DNA from 2 places in the Paenibacillus sp. OAE614 genome. Region 1 is predicted to be linked to the other one. Evidence: predicted binding sites of a transcription regulator. Region 1 holds the regulator's gene; the other holds the start of a gene.
The links. The regulator CtsR, encoded in region 1, represses protease genes until heat stress. The targets are predictions, from matches to a motif close to ATGGTCAATAAAGGTCAAACA.

Region 1 (10,190 bases):
AGTGTTCATATCGTGACCGTAGGTTTTCTGCAGGAAGCCCGGCTGGGTCATCACATTCAGTTCATTCATCACCGAAATGGACGGTCCTTCGAGAATCCCGAGGTCAACCCCAAGGCGCACGTCGGAGAGACGCTGCCCCGCCTCCTTCGAATCCATGACTTCCGCGTAGGATAAAATCCCATAGGACCGTTTGATGCGGTCGGTAATGCGAAGTCTGGAATCGTTCATAAGCCGCGTGCGTGCATTTTTCTCATGCTCGATAATCTGCAGCACGACGCTGTGGAGGTTGTCGATGATTTCATTCTCGGTCTGTCCCAAGGTAATCTGATTCGAAATTTGGAACAGGTTACCTATTGCTTCGCTGCCTTCCCCGTAAATTCCTCTAACCGTGAGCCCAACTTGTGAAACGGCGGATAAAATCCGGTTGATCTGCTGGGTCATCACCAGCGCCGGGAGGTGCATCATGACCGAAGCCCGCAGGCCTGTGCCCACATTGGTTGGACAGCTGGTCAAGTACCCGTGCTTATCGTCAAAGGCGTAATCGATGTATTCCTCAAATTTATCGTCAATGCTCGAGGCCTTCTCCCAGGCTTGGCGGATTTGAAAACCGGGGTATAGACATTGAATGCGAAGATGGTCCTCTTCGTTAATCATAATGCTGACCGATTCGTCCTCACTGAGGATCACCGCGCCGTTCTGGGATTCATTCGCCAAATTAGGGCTGATCAAATGCTTCTCTACCAGCACCCTTTTGTCCAGCGGATCGATGTGGTCGAGCTCCACGGTATAAAAAGTTCCAAAAGACTGAAGGTGATCACTGGGAATACCCGTCAGACGTTTGAGCACTTCCTCCGACTGCTGGCGGGTGGCCAATAGCGGAAAAGGAAGATGCTGCAGGTTGCGCGCAACCCGAACCCGGCTGCTGATGACGATTTCGGAAGCATCGGCCTGGCCGCGCATCCAATCGCTCAGCGCTTTCTCGGTAAACCGGAGATTTGGCATCACGCATTCCTCCTCCTTCGAGTGAACTTTACTGTTCCGACAATTCTTTCTCAAGCGTACGGATCTGGTCGCGCAGCTTCGCAGCCTCTTCGAATTCCTCTTCATGAATACGCTGCTGAAGCTCGAGCTTCAAGCCGTCGATTTTCCGTTTGGCTTGAATTTTGCTGCCGCCTCTCTTGGGCAGCTTGCCGACATGTACGGTACTACCGTGAACTCTTTTGAGCAGAGGGTCCAGGCGGTTGCCGAAGTACTTATAACAGGAGCTGCAGCCGAACCGGCCGATCTTGCTAAACTGCGAGTACGTCATCCCGCACTCTTCACATCTCAGCGATTGAGCAGCCTTGGCGCTGCTTGCCGCCCCTTTGCCGGCCATGTCAATGTCCATGAGACCAGACAGCAGGCTGTGTATAGAAAATCCGCCAGAGGTTCCGGGGATCATTTCCCCTTTCTCCCGGGCACAGGATTCGCAAAAATGAAACTCCGTCTTCTCACCATTCACAATCTTGGTAAAATGGAGAGTCGCCGGTCTCTTACCACATTCTTGGCAAAGCATACCGATGTACCTCCTTTTTCTCCGTAAGCCTATTTGCCTAACAAAGAAATCAGCATCGCCTTCATCAGCCGAGCACGTATCTCATCCCGGTAAGGAAGCTTGATCATCAGGCACTCTCTGGATATCGCGGCGCGCATAATGCTCGCTTCGCGTTTGCTAAGGATGCGTGCTTCCTCCAACTGATAGATCAGCCCTTCGGCCACGTTCTGATCGATGCGTTCCCCAATCGTTTGGTGGAGATGCGTATGAAGCGCCGAGTATTGCGGGAGTTCAATCCGTTGAATCCGGATATACCCTCCGCCACCGCGCTTGCTTTCCACAAGATAACCTTTTTCCAGCGTGAATCGTGTACTGATCACATAGTTGATCTGGGATGGAACGCATGAGAACTGATCAGCCAGATCGTTGCGCTGAATTTCAATCATTCCTTCGGGACTATCATGCAGAATACCCTTCAGATATTGTTCAATAATATCAGAGATATTACGCATTGTTCATCCTCCATTACGTTAAAACGTCAAGACCTTCATGGTCATTCGTTAGTCCGTTCGCATACCCATACCATCTTCTCTAAACTTAACCAATGGTCGTGGGCTCGAATCTGGATCTTAACCCGGTGAATATGTTATAACTGATCTAAACCTTGCGCATTCACTATTGTGAGTTCAACCGTAAACAAACATACATTTGAATTTACGTTGACTTTGACTTTCTTTGATCTAAATTATAACATATTCTCACGTTTTGCCAAGAGGGTGTATCTTCATTTTTGACGTTCTCCTTCTTTTTATACCGCACCGATACGAAATAACCCCCTGCAACGTATGCAGAGGGCTATTATTCTGACCGGATTCCAGCTCTTTAAGAACTATAAAGTAAGGAATATTATACCATGATTAAAAGAAGTCCATAAACAAGGTCTGTCGGGCGGGGATCCGCGCTTCCAATATGCTCACTGCCTTCGCACTGCCTGAAATTCGTCCGGATTGGTATAGTTCAGCCGGCCGTTTGAACCCCGTCAGCATGACGGTCAGTGCCTGGATGTCGCAGCTAAGGACCTCATCCTGCTGTTCTTGAGATGAATCCAGGGGAGAGACCGATGCGGTTCCGTCCGATGAGAACGACCAGCTCCAAACGCCTTCATTCCAAGGTGCATACATATCCGTCAGCTGAATAGTTAGACGCTCGGATCCCCCCTCGCCGGAGGCTGTAAAAGGATAAGCTTCGACGAGTTTCTTCATATTTACGATACGGGCCATCCCATATGGGATAATTTCCTGGTTAATACGTGGATCGGCCAAATGATATGTAAGACTGTCATCTATCGGCATGAAATTGACGATTACCTGCGTCACCATTGAATCGTGATTGGCGATATAAGTCCATAGCGCACGACGTGCCTCATCCGTGACATAAACGAGTTCATCGATGGTAAACTCCTTGTTTTCCACCTTATAAAGAACATATCCTTCCGGCGCACCTGATGCCGAATAATATACCGCGGTATGCCCATCTTCATCCAGTACCGAACGGGTCCACCATTCCCGGGTTCGGACCATTAATCCATTATAACGTTTGGAAAATGCAGCATAGACCGTATCCAGAACATCCACGTCCTTGGTATCCCGCCGAATCGCGCCTTCAGTGATGACCTTTGCCGGCAATTTATCGGTAGAAATGACATATTTCTTGTACTCGCTGAACATTTCCCAGCCGTATTTCCGGTAAAACGGGTAGGAAAAAGGATGCAGCATGGAAAAGACTTGCCCGTTCTCATTCATCTGCTGCAGCGCGTGCGTCAACAGATGCTTAATATAACCCTGCCTTCGGTTCTCCGGCCATGTGGAAACGCTCGCAATTCCGCCCATAGGAAAAGTCTCACCTTGAACCGATACCGTAAACGGGATTAACACCAGCTTAGCAGCCAGTTGCTCATCTTCGTCAAAAATGCCCCACACCTGCTCAGGTTTAAATCGTTCTTTGGCCAGCTGCTTTCGCTCGGGAGTCATCTTGTATTGAAAAGCATATTCGCTTAGCCGAGTGCTTTGCTCAAATTCTTCTTCCCGTAAATTCCGGATTTCCATGCTTCCACCTCGCCTATTAAGGATGTGCCTGCGAATTCAATCAAACCATCATCGTCCTGACAATCATTGAATTCAATTCAAAGACGAGTATGGCAAAACCTGTGTGCAAAGTCAATCCATCCTGCAATTTATCCTGTTTACCTGGGGACAACTAATATAAAGAATAGGATCTTGTCGTGGTTATTCACGATCATCTGTGGGTTATGGGGATCATTTTGTGTATTTGTGGATGGTTTTTTGGCGAAACGGGGAGTCGAAAACGTTATCTGTGCATAATTAAGATGAAGGAATGTCAAAAACATTGGGGGCTGTGGATGAAAAAAGCCCCTTATCAACAGGAGCGGGGGGGAACAAAAAAACCACTGTCGATGTTATCAACAGTGGTTCTTCGCTTGGCAACGTCCTACTCTCCCAGGACCCTTCGGTCCAAGTACCATCGGCGCTGGAGGGCTTAACGGTCGTGTTCGGGATGGGTACGCGTGGAACCCCTCCGCTATCGCCACCAAACGTTCAAGTGTTTGATCACCTGAAAACTAGATACGAAACGAATCTGCGAATTAATCTAAGCATATGCTTCCGTAGCAAGCTTTCTTTCAGAAAGCTTTTAGGATAAGCCCTCGACCGATTAGTATTGGTCAGCTCCATGCATTGCTGCACTTCCACCTCCAACCTATCTACCTCGTCGTCTACAAGGGGTCTTACATACTGGGAAATCTCATCTTGAGGGGGGCTTCACGCTTAGATGCTTTCAGCGCTTATCCCGTCCGTACGTAGCTACCCAGCCATGCTCCTGGCGGAACAACTGGTGCACCAGCGGTACGTCCATCCCGGTCCTCTCGTACTAAGGACAGCTCCTCTCAAATTTCCTACGCCCACGACAGATAGGGACCGAACTGTCTCACGACGTTCTGAACCCAGCTCGCGTACCGCTTTAATGGGCGAACAGCCCAACCCTTGGGACCTACTTCAGCCCCAGGATGCGATGAGCCGACATCGAGGTGCCAAACCTCCCCGTCGATGTGGACTCTTGGGGGAGATAAGCCTGTTATCCCCAGGGTAGCTTTTATCCGTTGAGCGATGGCCCTTCCATGCGGTACCACCGGATCACTAAGCCCGACTTTCGTCCCTGCTCGACTTGTAGGTCTCGCAGTCAAGCTCCCTTCTGCCTTTGCACTCTTCGAATGATTTCCAACCATTCTGAGGGAACCTTGGGGCGCCTCCGTTACTCTTTAGGAGGCGACCGCCCCAGTCAAACTGCCCACCTGACACTGTCCCCATACCGGATCACGGTACCAGGTTAGAACCTAGATACGATCAGGGTGGTATCCCAACGGCGCCTCCACCCAAGCTGGCGCTCAGGTTTCAAAGGCTCCCACCTATCCTGTACAGATCGTACCCAAATCCAATATCAAGCTGCAGTAAAGCTCCATGGGGTCTTTCCGTCTTGTCGCGGGTAACCTGCATCTTCACAGGTATTAAAATTTCACCGGATCTCTCGTTGAGACAGCGCCCAAGTCGTTACGCCATTCGTGCGGGTCAGAATTTACCTGACAAGGAATTTCGCTACCTTAGGACCGTTATAGTTACGGCCGCCGTTTACTGGGGCTTCGGTTCACAGCTTCGGGATTGCTCCCTAACCGCTCCCCTTAACCTTCCAGCACCGGGCAGGCGTCAGCCCGTATACTTCGCCTTGCGGCTTCGCACAGACCTGTGTTTTTGCTAAACAGTCGCTTGGGCCTTTTCACTGCGGCCCCCTCGTGCTATTCACACTACCGGGGCACCCCTTCTCCCGAAGTTACGGGGTCATTTTGCCGAGTTCCTTAACGAGAGTTCTTCCGCGCGCCTTAGAATTCTCTTCTCGCCTACCTGTGTCGGTTTGCGGTACGGGCACCTTCACCTGGTTAGAGGCTTTTCTTGGCAGTGTGAGATCATGACCTTCGGTACTATAATTTTCCCTCCCCGTCACAGCCCAGCCTTAAAGTGTGCGGATTTGCCTACACACCAGCCTCACTGCTTGGACGAGCATCCATCAGCTCGCGTCACTACCCTCCTGCGTCACCCCATCACTCATAACGGTTTACGGTGGTACAGGAATTTCAACCTGTTGTCCTTCGATTACGCCTGTCGGCCTCACCTTAGGTCCCGACTTACCCTGAGCGGACGAGCCTTCCTCAGGAAACCTTGGGCTTTCGGCGGATCAGATTCTCACTGATCTTTTCGTTACTCATACCGGCATTCTCACTTGTATACGCTCCAGCACTCCTTACGGTATACCTTCAACGCTGTATACAACGCTCCCCTACCCCTGATGCAAAGCATCAAGCCACAGCTTCGGTGGTGTGTTTAGCCCCGTTACATTTTCGGCGCAGAGTCACTCGACCAGTGAGCTATTACGCACTCTTTCAATGGTGGCTGCTTCTAAGCCAACATCCTGGTTGTCTGTGCAACTCCACATCCTTTCCCACTTAACACACACTTGGGGACCTTAGCTGATGGTCTGGGCTGTTTCCCTTTTGACAATGGATCTTAGCACTCACTGTCTGACTCCCGGTTACAAGTCTATGGCATTCGGAGTTTGACTGAGCTTGGTAACCCTTGCGGGCCCCGCACCCAATCAGTGCTCTACCTCCACGACTCTATTCACCGAGGCTAGCCCTAAAGCTATTTCGGGGAGAACCAGCTATCTCCGAGTTCGATTGGAATTTCTCCGCTACCCCCACCTCATCCCCGAATTTTTCAACATTCGTGGGTTCGGGCCTCCAGTGCGTGTTACCGCACCTTCACCCTGGACAGGGGTAGATCACACGGTTTCGGGTCTACGTCCACGTACTCATTCGCCCTATTCAGACTCGCTTTCGCTGCGGCTCCGGCTTCTCACCTTAACCTTGCACGGGAACGTAACTCGCCGGTTCATTCTACAAAAGGCACGCCATCACCCATAAACAGGGCTCTGACTTCTTGTAAGCACACGGTTTCAGGTTCTATTTCACTCCCCTTCCGGGGTGCTTTTCACCTTTCCCTCACGGTACTGTTTCACTATCGGTCGCTAGGGAGTATTTAGCCTTAGCAGATGGTCCTGCCAGATTCATACGGGGTTTCACGTGCCCCGCACTACTCGGGATCCGTCTCGGAGGGAACTGACTTTCGGCTACAGGGCTTTTACCTTCTATGCCGGGCCTTTCCAGACCTCTTCGCCTAACCAGTTCCTTTGTAACTCCATGTGAGACGTCCCACAACCCCGGCCAGCAAGCTGACCGGTTTAGGCTGTTCCGCGTTCGCTCGCCGCTACTGACGGAATCACTCTTGTTTTCTCTTCCTCAGGGTACTTAGATGTTTCAGTTCCCCTGGTATGCCTCACCATAACCTATGTATTCAGTTATGAGTGACTGACTATTACATCAGCCGGGTTTCCCCATTCGGACATCCCCGGATCAAAGCTTGCTTACAGCTCCCCGAGGCAGTATCGTTGTTCGCCACGTCCTTCATCGGCTCCTAGCGCCTAGGCATCCTCCGTGTGCTCTTAGTAGCTTAACCATGCTACTTTTTACTTCTTGGTCTTACAATGAAGACACAAGCAGCTAAAAGGATATTTCTAAAACGCAGATTCGTTTCGTTATCTAGTTTTCAAGGATCAAATCGATGAAAGATGATTGGTGGAGCTAAGCGGGATCGAACCGCTGACCTCCTGCTTGCAAGGCAGGCGCTCTCCCAGCTGAGCTATAGCCCCTCAAATTCCATCAAAACTGAACAAATGGAATGATGTCATAGGTTGCTTTGCTTACGCAAAGCGGGTACGGCGACTTGCGTCGACCGTTATTTGAATGCTTCCATCGCAGGAAGCGATTCTCCATAGAAAGGAGGTGATCCAGCCGCACCTTCCGATACGGCTACCTTGTTACGACTTCACCCCAATCATCTACCCCACCTTCGGCGGCTGGCTCCTTGCGGTTACCTCACCGACTTCGGGTGTTGTAAACTCTCGTGGTGTGACGGGCGGTGTGTACAAGACCCGGGAACGTATTCACCGCGGCATGCTGATCCGCGATTACTAGCAATTCCGACTTCATGCAGGCGAGTTGCAGCCTGCAATCCGAACTGAGACCAGCTTTGATAGGATTGGCTCCACCTCGCGGCTTCGCTTCCCGTTGTACTGGCCATTGTAGTACGTGTGTAGCCCAGGTCATAAGGGGCATGATGATTTGACGTCATCCCCGCCTTCCTCCGGTTTGTCACCGGCAGTCATTCTAGAGTGCCCACCCGAAGTGCTGGCAACTAAAATCAAGGGTTGCGCTCGTTGCGGGACTTAACCCAACATCTCACGACACGAGCTGACGACAACCATGCACCACCTGTCTCCTCTGTCCCGAAGGAAAGGCCTATCTCTAGACCGGTCAGAGGGATGTCAAGACCTGGTAAGGTTCTTCGCGTTGCTTCGAATTAAACCACATACTCCACTGCTTGTGCGGGTCCCCGTCAATTCCTTTGAGTTTCAGTCTTGCGACCGTACTCCCCAGGCGGAATGCTTAATGTGTTAACTTCGGCACCAAGGGTATCGAAACCCCTAACACCTAGCATTCATCGTTTACGGCGTGGACTACCAGGGTATCTAATCCTGTTTGCTCCCCACGCTTTCGCGCCTCAGCGTCAGTTACAGCCCAGAGAGTCGCCTTCGCCACTGGTGTTCCTCCACATATCTACGCATTTCACCGCTACACGTGGAATTCCACTCTCCTCTTCTGCACTCAAGTCACCCAGTTTCCAGTGCGAACCAAGGTTGAGCCTTGGCCTTAAACACCAGACTTAAATGACCGCCTGCGCGCGCTTTACGCCCAATAATTCCGGACAACGCTTGCCCCCTACGTATTACCGCGGCTGCTGGCACGTAGTTAGCCGGGGCTTTCTTCTCAGGTACCGTCACTCCGATAGCAGTTACTCTATCGGACGTTCTTCCCTGGCAACAGAGCTTTACGATCCGAAAACCTTCATCACTCACGCGGCGTTGCTCCGTCAGGCTTTCGCCCATTGCGGAAGATTCCCTACTGCTGCCTCCCGTAGGAGTCTGGGCCGTGTCTCAGTCCCAGTGTGGCCGTTCACCCTCTCAGGTCGGCTACGCATCGTCGCCTTGGTGAGCCGTTACCTCACCAACTAGCTAATGCGCCGCAGGCCCATCCGCAAGTGACAGATTGCTCCGTCTTTCATCATCCCCTCAGGAGAGGAAATGAGATATCCGGTATTAGCTCACGTTTCCGTGGGTTATCCCGGTCTTGCAGGCAGGTTGCCTACGTGTTACTCACCCGTCCGCCGCTAACTATCAGGAGAGCAAGCTCTCCATCAAGTCCGCTCGACTTGCATGTATTAGGCACGCCGCCAGCGTTCGTCCTGAGCCAGGATCAAACTCTCCAAGAAAGTTGATATAGCTCATTTTGAATCTGACGAGATTGATTTAATCTCAGTTTAAAACATCATCCATTTGTTCAGTTTTCAAGGAACTTGATCGCTGCATTCGACATTATTTTCAAATCCAACGCAGGATTATATTGTATCATGTCATTCATACCGTGTCAATACTTATTTAGCAAGCATTGAGAAGATTTGAATCACCGCCTTGTTTAGCGGCAAGAAATAATATATCACGGATACCGCCTATTATGCAACAGTTTTTTTAAATTTATGTTGTGGTAAAATTTACTCACTTATTGTTAGCCAATTCTCTTCTTCACTGACGTAACTATATTGCATTAACAGTTGATCGCCAGGCTTAGAATTCTGTTCTTGCTGTAGTTGGTTCTTCACCATGTGCTTATCAAAAAGATCATAAGTAGAAGGTCAATACTCGCAGTACCGTTACTTTGTGTTTTCTTAACAAGGAGGCTGACAAATGAGCGATTGGTTAAACAAGATCCGCAAGGGCATCGGCAAGAAGCTGGCCGCCATTCACCGCTGGAACGCATGGATGGTTGCCTTTCTGGCATTTAGCGGAGTGATTCTTCCCCTTGGGTTCTGGCGCGAGGTGCTAGGCGGAGGCAGGGTTTGGCTGAAATGGCTTCATATCGGTGTCGGCCTGGCCCTGCTCCTTCCCGTCGTCTACTACCTCTTTCTGGCGGGCAAGCACTGGAAGCTGCTGAAGGACCGCCCGAAGCAGAAGTGGAATGTCATCATCGTACTGTTCCTGCTGGCCGGCTGGTTTCTCTCCGGGGTGGTATTGTGGCAGTTCAGAGCATTCGGCCCGGCATGGTCCAACCCCGCTCTGACGATTCACGACCTACTCACATGGGTGGGTCTGCCTTATATCATCTATCACTCGGTTACCCGTACCCAATGGCTTAAAGAGCCTCACCGGCGGACGGTGAAGTCCGGGGCTGACCGGCCAGCGGCAGCAAATACTGCAAACGAGCCGCTCTACACGCGCAGAGCTTTCATCCGATCAGCGATCGGGGTAGGTATGGCGGTAGCGTTCGGGCCTTCTTTTATCAAATGGCTGGGCAGCAGTATCGGTTCGTCACAGCAAAACATGGAGGAGCTGCTCGAAAGGGATGCCAACCATCTGGTTC
Region 2 (10,190 bases), 750 kb from region 1:
GCGCCTGCGGTTACCGTGGCGGCGCCGGGCACATCGAAATAGCGCTTTTGATTCCGCCGTTCGTCGCGGGGAATAACGAACAGCGCGGCTAGTGCAACGATTCCTGCTAATGGAACATTCACCAAAAAGACCGCTTCCCAGCCGAACGCATTGGTCAATACCCCACCTAGAATCGAGCCAATCGTCAGGCCGCTGGCTCCTGCCCCGCCCCATACGGCAAGAGCGCGGTTTCGGCGCGGGCCTTCCTCAAACAATCGGTTGATCAGCGATAACGTAGCGGGAAACAGGAACGCCGCTCCGATACCTTGGATGGCACGGGCTATAATGATGACGAGCGGGTCCCAAGCCAAGCCTCCCAATAGCGAAGAAAGGGCGTAAAGGACCAACGCAAAAATAAACATTCGCTTTTGTCCCAGCATATCGGCAGCACGCCCTCCAAGAAGCAGGAAGCCCCCGCAGAAAACCGTGTAAGCACTGACCACCCATTGCAGGGACTGTTCCGAGAAGCCAAGGCCATGTCCGATCTCAGGCAAAGCGACGAAAACGATATTGATGTCGAGCCCGTAAATCAGCTGTGCTAGAGCAAGCAGTGCCAAACTCCATCCCATGCCCCGCTGCTTGACAGCAGCGATCTCGGTTGTAGAGCCGCTTAGCCGAGTTTGTTGATCAGTAGACATTCGTAGTTCACCCCTATAATTCAAATTATTTTGAAATGATTGGATCGGGAACATTATATTTCAAAATAATTTGAAATGTCAACAAAGAAAAAATCCCCTCTGAGCAAACGGCAGTGCGCTTTCCTGCACTTGCCTGCTCAAAGGGGATTTTGTTATGGAGCGGAGCTCCTTCTGTTTACTTGACGGAACTTATACGTCAAACACGAAGTCGTCGTCGGACAGCGGCTCGATGTTGATCGCGCGGACGTAGCCGTTGCCTTTTTTTGAGAAGAAATCATGCTGCTTGGTGTGGGTGCTGATCCCGTTGAAGACGATCGGGTTGATCGGCTCTTCCGGGAAATGCGGCTCGAAGCCGAGATTCATCAGCGCTTTGTTGGCGTTATAGCGGACATAGGTTTTCACTTCCTCCTGCAGTCCGATCGGGCTGTACAAGTCATCCGTATATTTCACCTCGTTCTGATACAGCGTCTCAAGCAGCTCGTACAGCTCCCGGCGCAGTTCCTCCTGCTCTTCGAAAGAGAACTCCTGGAACAGCTCCTGGGCCAGCGTGCCGACGTACAGGCCGTGAATGCTCTCGTCACGGATGATCAGGTCGATGATTTCGCCGCTGCTGGTCATTTTGCCCTGGCCGGCCAGGTAAAGCGGATAGAAGAAGCCGCTGTAGAACAGATAGCTTTCCAGGAAGACGGAAGCGGCCATCGCCTTGTACAGATCGCGCTTGGTTTGAATGTTTGCGTACCAGGATTCGATGCTCTTCGCTTTGAACTGCAGCTGCTCGTTGTCCTCCACCCAGCGGAAAATGGCGTCGATCTCTTCCGTCGAAGCGAGCGTGGTGAAAATGCTGCTGTACGATTTGGCGTGGATTTGCTCCATCATCGACATGAAGCCGAGCACGGCTTTGCGCTGCAGGCCTTCCACATGCTCCAAAATTTTCGGCATGCCGACGCCGCCCTGCAGCGTATCCAGCAGCGTCAGTCCGCCAAGAACATGCTTGTAGGCGGTGCGCTCCTCGTCGGTCATTTTGATCCAGTCCATTTTATCGTCGGACAAAGGGATTTCGTCGTCGGTCCAAAACTGCATGATGTTCTGCTGCCAGAACATGAGCGTAAAATCGTCGTCAGGCCGGTTCCAGTTTACTGCTTTCATCAGGCCATTGCTCCTTTTATAGAAGAAGGCGACAGGGGCTGTTCAAGCCCCCGCCGTCGCCTTGCGTAATATTCGAATTTAGACGGCGCAGCTGGTGCACTCTTCGATGGACAATTTTTTCGTCCGGGTGTAGTACAGCGATTTGAGCCCCTTCTGGGCGGCGTAAATATAGAAACGGGACAACTCCCGGGTCGATACGGTGCTGTTGACGTGCAGCACGGTGGAAATGCCTTGGTCCACATGCTGCTGGATTTCCGCGATCATGTCGATCAGGCGGAACTGGTCGATATTGTAGGCCGATTTATAATACCACTGCGTTTCCGCGCTGAGGAACGGCATCGGGTAATATGTCGTCGAGTTCGCGTAGGTACGCGTTTCGATATGCTCGACGATTGGCATGACGCTGGACGTCGCGTTCTGGATGTACGAGATGCTCTGCGTCGGCGCGATCGCCAGACGGTAGGCATGGTACAGTCCGTGCTTCTGCACAAGCGCCTTGAGCTGTGCCCAGTCCTCAGGGGACGGGATCTCGATGCCTTCAAACAGCTGCTTCACGCGTTCCGATTGCGGCCGGAAGTCCTTTTCGAGGTAGCGGTCAAAATAGGTACCCTTCGCGTACTCGGACTTGTCGAAGTCCCGGAACGTTTCGCCGCGATCGCGCGCGATTTCCATGCTTTGCTCCAGCGAGTAGTAGTTCATCATCATGAAAAAGGTGCTCGCAAACTCGCGCGCTTCCGCGCTCTCGTATGCGATTTTGTTTTTGGCCAGGTAACCGTTCAGGTTCATGGCTCCAAGGCCGACGGAGTGCAGCTCCTTGTTGGCGAGGCTCACGCCCGGCGCGTTCTCCACGCGGGAGTGATCGCTGACGACGGTAAGGGCCTCGATGCCGACACGGACGGATTCCTTGATTTTGCCCTGCTCCATCACGTTCACGATGTTCAGCGAGGCCAGGTTGCAGCTGATGTCCCGGCGAATCACATCATCGACACCGTAGTCGTTAATTTCCGATGTCTCCTGCAGCTGGAAAATTTCCGTGCACAGGTTGGACATTTTGATCTGGCCGACATCCTTCAACGCATGTACTTTGTTAGCGTTCGATTTGTTCACGATGTACGGATAACCGGACTCGAGCTGGATCGAGGCGATTTTCGTCAGCATGTCGCGGGCGCTCATGACGGTTTTCTTCGTCACCTGGTCATTGGCGAGAAGCTCGTCGTACATTTCGTCCATGTCCAGGTCGTCCAGATGCTTGCCGTAGGCTTTGTACACCGAGTAGGGGCCAAAGACCACAAGCGGCTTGTTCTGGGCGGCGAGCTCGTAAAATTTGTTCGGGACAATCAGACCGATCGACAGCGTCTTGATGCGCAGCTTCTCGTCGGCGTTGATTTTCTTCGAATCAAGGAACTCGATAACATCCCAGCCGAAAATGTTATAGTATCCAGCACCCGAGCCTTTGCGCTGGCCCATTTGGTCGGCATAGGAGAACGCGTCCTCCATCAGCTTCAGCACCGGCATGATGCCTTTGGCCGCTCCGGCCACGCCTTTGATCGGTTCGCCGCGCCCACGCAGCTTGGACAAATTGACGGCGACGCCGCCGCCGATTTTGGACAGCTGCATGCAGGTGCCGAGCACGTAGTTGATCGAATTGAGCGAATCGTCCATTTCCAGCAGGAAGCAGGAGACCAGCTCGCCGCGGCGGCTTTTGCCGGCATTGAGGAAGGTCGGGGTCGCAGGCTGCAGCCGCTGCTCAATCATCGCTTCGGCGATGCGGAGCGCTTTACCGATATTTCCTTCGCCCAAGTACAGCGCCACGATGGCGACGCGGTCCGGGTACTGCTCCAGGTACTGCTTCTTGTCGTTGGTTCTCATCGCATAGTCCTTGTAGAACTTCGAGATCGCCATGTAGGACTGGAATTGGAAGTCGCTGCTCGCCGTCAGGTTGAACACGGACTCGACTTCGTCGTAGGTGTAATGCTCAAACACGTTCTCATAGTAGTCGTTGCTGATCAGGTAATCCAGCTTCTCGCGCAGGGAGCCGAACTTCATCGTATCGCGCTCCACTTCCCCCATAAAGGCGGCAACCGCCTCCCGGTCTTTTTCCAATAGAAAGTAACCGTCCGATCCGCGCTGCATAATTTCGTTGTTGAGTTCAATATGCTTCAATGCTCCGCACCCTCTCTTTGAAAATCTCCGTATCCCGCATCGTTCCCGATAGTTCGAACTTGGTGATGACCGGCACATGGTACATCTCTGATATCGTATCCGCGCTCTTGGCAAAACGAGGCCCCCAGTTCCGGTTGCCGCTTGCCGACACGCCGCGAAGCATGCGGTTGTTCTTCGACAGGAAGTTGGACACTTTCTCGGGCACCTGCCCAAAACCCGTTGTATACGTTACGAGCACGTAAGGCTCATTCACCTGCTCCTGCTCTTCGATCGGAATGGCTCTCATGTTCAGCTTGTTGATAAAGCGTCTGACATTGCCGGTCTTGGAATCATAGACGATCAGCATGATCCTTCACTCCTGAATAATGTTCTCTGCCGTGGTCACGGGCGCAAAAAAAACGTCTATTGACGTCATTGTAGATAACCACACCACATATCGTGGTCGTTATTCTTGTGATCACAGAATGGTTCAGCTTCGCTGAAAATGAAATCCCTTAATCCTAGAACTACACCGAATAGACTGGGATAGAGGGAAAATATGTTATATATACTATGCCGATGGAAATCAATATGTAGATGATATTTGGCATGTATTAAGAATAATACATCAATATATTGATGTGGTCAAGCCTATGAGAATCATGTTCTAATAGCGCGTCCGCTCCTGCGCGGGGCCTTGATAAACAAAAAAACAGGGAGCCTCCCGGCGATCCGTAAGCGGATCGATTCGGGGAGATTCCCTGTTTTTCTTCGGTTCCAAAGCCGCGAATATTTACACGCCTTGGATTGGAGTGCTTTCCAGAACTTTATCGATCAGTCCGTATTCCTGCGCTTCAGCTGCGCTCATGAAGTAGTCACGGTCGGTGTCTTTCTCGATGCGCTCCAGCGGCTGTCCGGTACGTTCGGACAGGATGCGGTTCAAGGTGTCGCGCATTTTCAGAATGCGGCGGGCGCGGATTTCGATATCCGTAGCCTGGCCTTGCGCACCCCCGAGCGGCTGGTGGATCATGATCTCACTGTTCGGCAGGCCGAAGCGTTTGCCCTTGGCGCCGGCGTTCAGCAGGAACGCGCCCATGGAAGCGGCCAAGCCTACGCAGATTGTAGATACGTCCGGTTTGATGAACTGCATTGTATCGAAAATCGCCATACCGGCCGTAATGGATCCGCCGGGGCTGTTAATGTACAAATGGATGTCTTTCTCCGGATCTTCGGCTGCGAGGAACAGCAGCTGGGCGATGATAGAATTGGCGACCACGTCATTGACTTCGGTGCCCAGGAAAATGATGCGGTCTTTCAGCAAACGGGAATAGATGTCGTAAGCCCGTTCACCGCGGTTGCTTTGTTCGACGACCATAGGAATATAACTCACGTGGAAAACCTCCCTTAATTGGCTCAAAATAGGTCATTCTATACATACTGTTACCGTATTAACCACATGATAAACAATTTCAAACAAAAAGTCAAAGAAAGTCAAACTCAAGGTAAAAAAAATAGCCATCTGATTGGCTGTGGTACGTTTGGTTAAAAACATAACGTAGAACGGTTGCCGTTCTGCGTTCTCTTCTATTGAAGAAAAATGGCGCGCCCGCGAGGAATTGAACCTCGATCTCAGGCTTCGGAGGCCTACGTCATATCCATTGGACCACGGGCGCAAAATTCAATAGCAAGAGTTATTATATGATAGCTTGCCTCAAAATGCAAGGGTTAAGTTATTAATTTTTTTGGATCAGGAAAATGCTGTATAGGAGGAAAGGCTGATGTGAATTATAGTCAGTGGACTACTTGCAACCAGCCCCATTATTGAGTAGAATAGTGGTGGGACTTAAAACGTTGACCCGGGACATTTTAGGGCCAGTGGAGAGAGGGAAGCGAAGTTGCAGGAGTGGAAAGAAATGCGGGATATATTAGAGATACAAAAGCAGCTTCTGCCTGATCTCGTGGACGTTCTCAAGACCAGATATACCATTCTTCATCAGATCATGCTGTCGGAGCTGATCGGCCGGAGAACGCTCGCTGCATCCCTGCATATGACCGAGCGGGTGCTGCGGGCCGAGACGGATCTTCTCAAGTCCCAGGGCCTGATTGAGATCGAGAGCTCTGGGATGAGGGTCAGTGAGGCGGGAAGCAAGCTGCTCGAACAGATGGAGCCGATGGTGAAAGTGCTGTTCGGCCTCAATGATCTTGGCGAGAAGATCCGCCAGACGTACGGCTTGCGCAAAGTCGTGGTCGTGCCCGGGGATTGCGAATCGTCGCCGCTCACGAAGCGTGACTTGGGACGCGCGGGTGCCAAAGCGCTGCTTGGCGTCATGAACCAAGGGGACACCGTAGCGGTGACTGGAGGCTCAACGCTCGCCGAAGTGGCGGAGCAGTTGACGCCGCAGGCGGCCGTACCGATGAAGAACAGCTGGTTCGTGCCAGCTAGGGGCGGACTTGGCGAAAGTGTGGAGTTTCAGGCGAACACGATCGCATCCACCATGGCCAAGCGCGTCGGCGCGCAGTACCGGCTGCTGCATGTGCCGGACCTCCTGAGCGATGAAGCGTATCAGTCGCTGGTGCAGGACCGCAACATCCAGGAGATCGTGCAGGCGATCAGGCACTGCCGCATCATCATGCACGGCATCGGGGACGCGATGGAGATGACCCGTCGCAGAAGGCTGGATCCCGCCGCCGTGGAGGAGATCCGGTCGGAAGGAGCCGTAGCCGAATCCTTTGGCTACTATTTCAATGAACAAGGCGTTGTCGTTCATAAAATGATGACTTTGGGGCTGCGGCTGGAGGACATTATGCGGACCGAGACCGTCATCGGCATTGCGGGCGGCCGAAGCAAGGCCCAAGCGATCCATGCGGTGCTCAAGTTCGGCCACGAGGACATTCTGGTGGTTGACGAAGCGGCCGCAATCGAGATCTGCCGGGAAATCGACGGCGAGTAAACAACATTCCTTTTGATGTCATGACAGGTATCTACCTGTTTTGAATAAATAAAATACGAACTTTTGGGAGGACTATTCAATGAGTGTAAAAGTAGGCATTAACGGTTTTGGACGTATCGGACGACTCGCTTTCCGCCGTATTCAAAATGTGGAAGGCATCGAAGTTGTAGCCATCAACGACCTTACTGACGCTAAGATGTTGGCCCATCTGCTCAAATATGATACAACGCAAGGCACTTTCAACGGAGACATCGAAGTTCACGACGGCTTCTTCAAAGTGAACGGCAAAGAAGTTAAGGTTCTGGCGAACCGTAACCCTGAAGAACTTCCTTGGGGCGATCTTGGCGTAGACATCGTTCTCGAGTGCACAGGCTTCTTCACAACGAAAGAGGCTGCTGAGAAACACCTGAAAGGCGGCGCTAAGAAAGTTGTGATCTCCGCTCCGGCTACAGGCGACATGAAGACGATCGTATACAACGTTAACCATGAGACACTGGACGGAACTGAGACAGTAATCTCCGGCGCATCTTGCACAACGAACTGCCTGGCTCCTATGGCCAAAACGCTGAACGACAAGTTCGGTATCGTTCAAGGTTTGATGACAACGATCCACGCTTACACTGGCGACCAAAACACCCTGGACGCTCCGCATCCAAAAGGTGACTTCCGTCGTGCGCGTGCAGCTGCAGAAAACATCATTCCTAACTCCACTGGCGCTGCAAAAGCGATTGGTCTGGTTCTTCCAGAACTGCAAGGCAAACTGGACGGTGCCGCTCAACGCGTACCTGTACCAACAGGTTCCCTGACTGAGCTCGTTACAGTTCTGAACACCAAAGTAACGGCTGACGAAGTGAACGCAGCAATGAAAGAAGCTTCCGATCCAGAAACTTACGGCTACACTGAAGACGAAATCGTATCTTCCGACATCAAAGGCATCACGTTCGGTTCGCTCTTCGACGCTACTCAAACTAAAGTGTTGACTGTTGGCGACCAACAGCTGGTTAAAACCGTTGCTTGGTACGACAACGAAATGTCTTACACTTCCCAATTGGTTCGCACATTGGCATACTTCGCTAAGATCGCTAAGTAATATCGGCCATCCCATAGCGAAAACATCCCGAGCGGAAACAGGCATCCTATGTTTCCGCTCTTTAAAATATAGAATGCATAAATTTTCAGCGGAGCTGAGCCATTCTATGATTGCAAGATAATGTCCTAACATGCTGAACCACGGGCTGAGGAGACTGTCCCGTTAAAAATATGGGTGCGGAGGGAAACAATACGATGAACAAGAAGTCTGTACGTGATGTAGAAGTAAACGGCAAGCGCGTATTCGTGCGCGTTGATTTTAACGTGCCATTGGAAGACGGCAAAATTACCGACGATACACGGATCCGTGAAACGCTGCCAACGATCAACTACCTGATCGAGCATGGCGCGAAAGTGATTCTGGCCAGCCACATGGGACGCCCGAAAGGCGAAGTGGTAGAATCCATGCGTCTGACACCTGCGGCAGAGCGCCTGTCCGAGCTGCTCGGCAAACCGGTTGCCAAGGCTGACGAAGCAGTTGGCGACGCGGTCAAAGCGCAAGTGGAGAAGCTGAACAACGGCGACGTGCTGCTGCTTGAAAATGTCCGCTTTTACCCTGGCGAAGAGAAAAACGATCCGGAACTAGCGAAGCAGTTCGCTGAGCTGGCTGACCTGTTCGTAAACGACGCGTTTGGTGCTGCTCACCGTGCGCACGCTTCGACCGAAGGTATCGCCCATTACCTGCCGGCTGTTTCCGGCCTGCTGATGGAGAAGGAACTTTCCGTACTCGGTAAAGCACTGTCCAATCCGGAGCGTCCTTTCACAGCGATCATCGGCGGTTCCAAGGTTAAGGATAAAATCGACGTTATCGACAACCTGCTGAACATCGCGGATAACGTACTGATCGGCGGCGGCCTGTCCTATACGTTCATGAAGGCACAGGGCTATGAAATCGGTCTGTCTTTGTGCGATAATGAAAAACTGGATGTCGCGCTCGGATTTATCCAAAAAGCGAAGGATCTCGGCAAAAACTTCCTGCTTCCGGTCGACATTGTCATCGCGGACGATTTCAGCGCCAATGCGAACGTGGACATCGTAGAAGTCGGCAACATCCCTGAGAAATGGGAAGGCGTGGACATCGGACCGAAAACCCGTGCCAAATATGCGGAGATTATCAAGAACTCCAAGCTCGTGGTATGGAACGGACCGATGGGCGTATTTGAAATCGATCCTTTCTCCAACGGTACACGTGAAGTGGCGGAAGCCTGCGCTCAAACCGAAGGCTACACGATCATCGGCGGCGGCGACTCGGCGGCAGCTGCAGAGAAATTCCATCTGGCTGACAAAATGGATCACATCTCCACTGGCGGCGGAGCATCCCTCGAATTCATGGAAGGCAAGGCTCTCCCTGGCGTCGTGGCACTGAACGACAAGTAAGCAAGAAGCGCCGAAAGAGCGCGGAACGTACGGACCCGTAAGGACAAAAAAGGAGTGAAAAGTGTGAGAACACCTATCATCGCCGGCAACTGGAAAATGTTCAAAACCGTTCCGGAAGCCAAAACGTTTATCGAAGAAGTCAAAGGCAAAGCTGAAGTTGAAGGCGTGGAGAGCGTCATCTGCGCTCCGTTCACGAACCTTCCCGCTTTGGTGGAAGCCGTGAAAGGCACATCGATCAAAATCGGTGCCCAAAACCTGCATTTTGAAGACAACGGTGCGTTCACCGGGGAAATCAGCGGCGTGATGCTGAAAGACCTTGGCGTAGACTACGTCATCATCGGCCACTCCGAGCGCCGGCAATATTTTGCCGAAACCGACGAGACCGTAAACAAAAAGGTTCAAGCGGCTTTCCGTCATGACCTGACTCCAATCGTGTGCGTCGGTGAGAAGCTGGAAGAGCGCGAAGCCGGCCAAACGAAAGACATATGCAAAGTGCAGACGGAAGAAGCGTTCCAAGGATTGTCCGCAGAACAGGCGGCTCAAGTGGTTATCGCTTACGAGCCAATCTGGGCGATCGGAACCGGCAAGTCCTCGACTGCACAGGACGCTAACGAAGTGATCTCTTATATCCGCAGCCTGGTAGAAGGCCTGTATGGCAAAGAGGTAGCGGATCAGGTTCGTATCCAGTACGGCGGCAGCGTGAAGCCGGAGAACGTAAAGGAATATATGGGCCAAAGCGACATCGACGGCGCGCTCGTCGGCGGTGCCAGCCTGCAGCCGGCTTCGTTCATCCAGCTCGTTGAGGGGG

Region 2: the regulator CtsR is predicted to act here: its motif matches at 5,443-5,463, upstream of clpP (ATP-dependent Clp endopeptidase proteolytic subunit ClpP).

What each region holds. Positions count from the first base shown of each region.
Region 1 covers NZ_JBEPOD010000001.1:7,456,410-7,466,599, reverse strand. Annotated here, with positions in the region: gene mcsB (protein-arginine kinase McsB) at 1-1,002, opposite strand, end outside; gene mcsA (protein-arginine kinase activator protein McsA) at 1,031-1,555, opposite strand; gene ABIE48_RS34040 (CtsR family transcriptional regulator) at 1,585-2,046, opposite strand; gene ABIE48_RS34035 (GNAT family N-acetyltransferase) at 2,452-3,639, opposite strand; rRNA gene rrf (5S ribosomal RNA) at 4,030-4,146, opposite strand; rRNA gene ABIE48_RS34025 (23S ribosomal RNA) at 4,245-7,173, opposite strand; tRNA gene ABIE48_RS34020 (tRNA-Ala) at 7,291-7,366, opposite strand; rRNA gene ABIE48_RS34015 (16S ribosomal RNA) at 7,493-9,045, opposite strand; gene ABIE48_RS34010 (molybdopterin-dependent oxidoreductase) at 9,518-10,190, shown strand, end outside.
Region 2 covers NZ_JBEPOD010000001.1:6,704,961-6,715,150, reverse strand. Annotated here, with positions in the region: gene ABIE48_RS30720 (MFS transporter) at 1-677, opposite strand, end outside; gene nrdF (class 1b ribonucleoside-diphosphate reductase subunit beta) at 867-1,823, opposite strand; gene nrdE (class 1b ribonucleoside-diphosphate reductase subunit alpha) at 1,902-3,986, opposite strand; gene nrdI (class Ib ribonucleoside-diphosphate reductase assembly flavoprotein NrdI) at 3,973-4,332, opposite strand; gene clpP (ATP-dependent Clp endopeptidase proteolytic subunit ClpP) at 4,759-5,355, opposite strand; tRNA gene ABIE48_RS30695 (tRNA-Arg) at 5,564-5,638, opposite strand; gene ABIE48_RS30690 (sugar-binding transcriptional regulator) at 5,879-6,916, shown strand; gene gap (type I glyceraldehyde-3-phosphate dehydrogenase) at 6,996-8,006, shown strand; gene ABIE48_RS30680 (phosphoglycerate kinase) at 8,201-9,382, shown strand; gene tpiA (triose-phosphate isomerase) at 9,446-10,190, shown strand, end outside.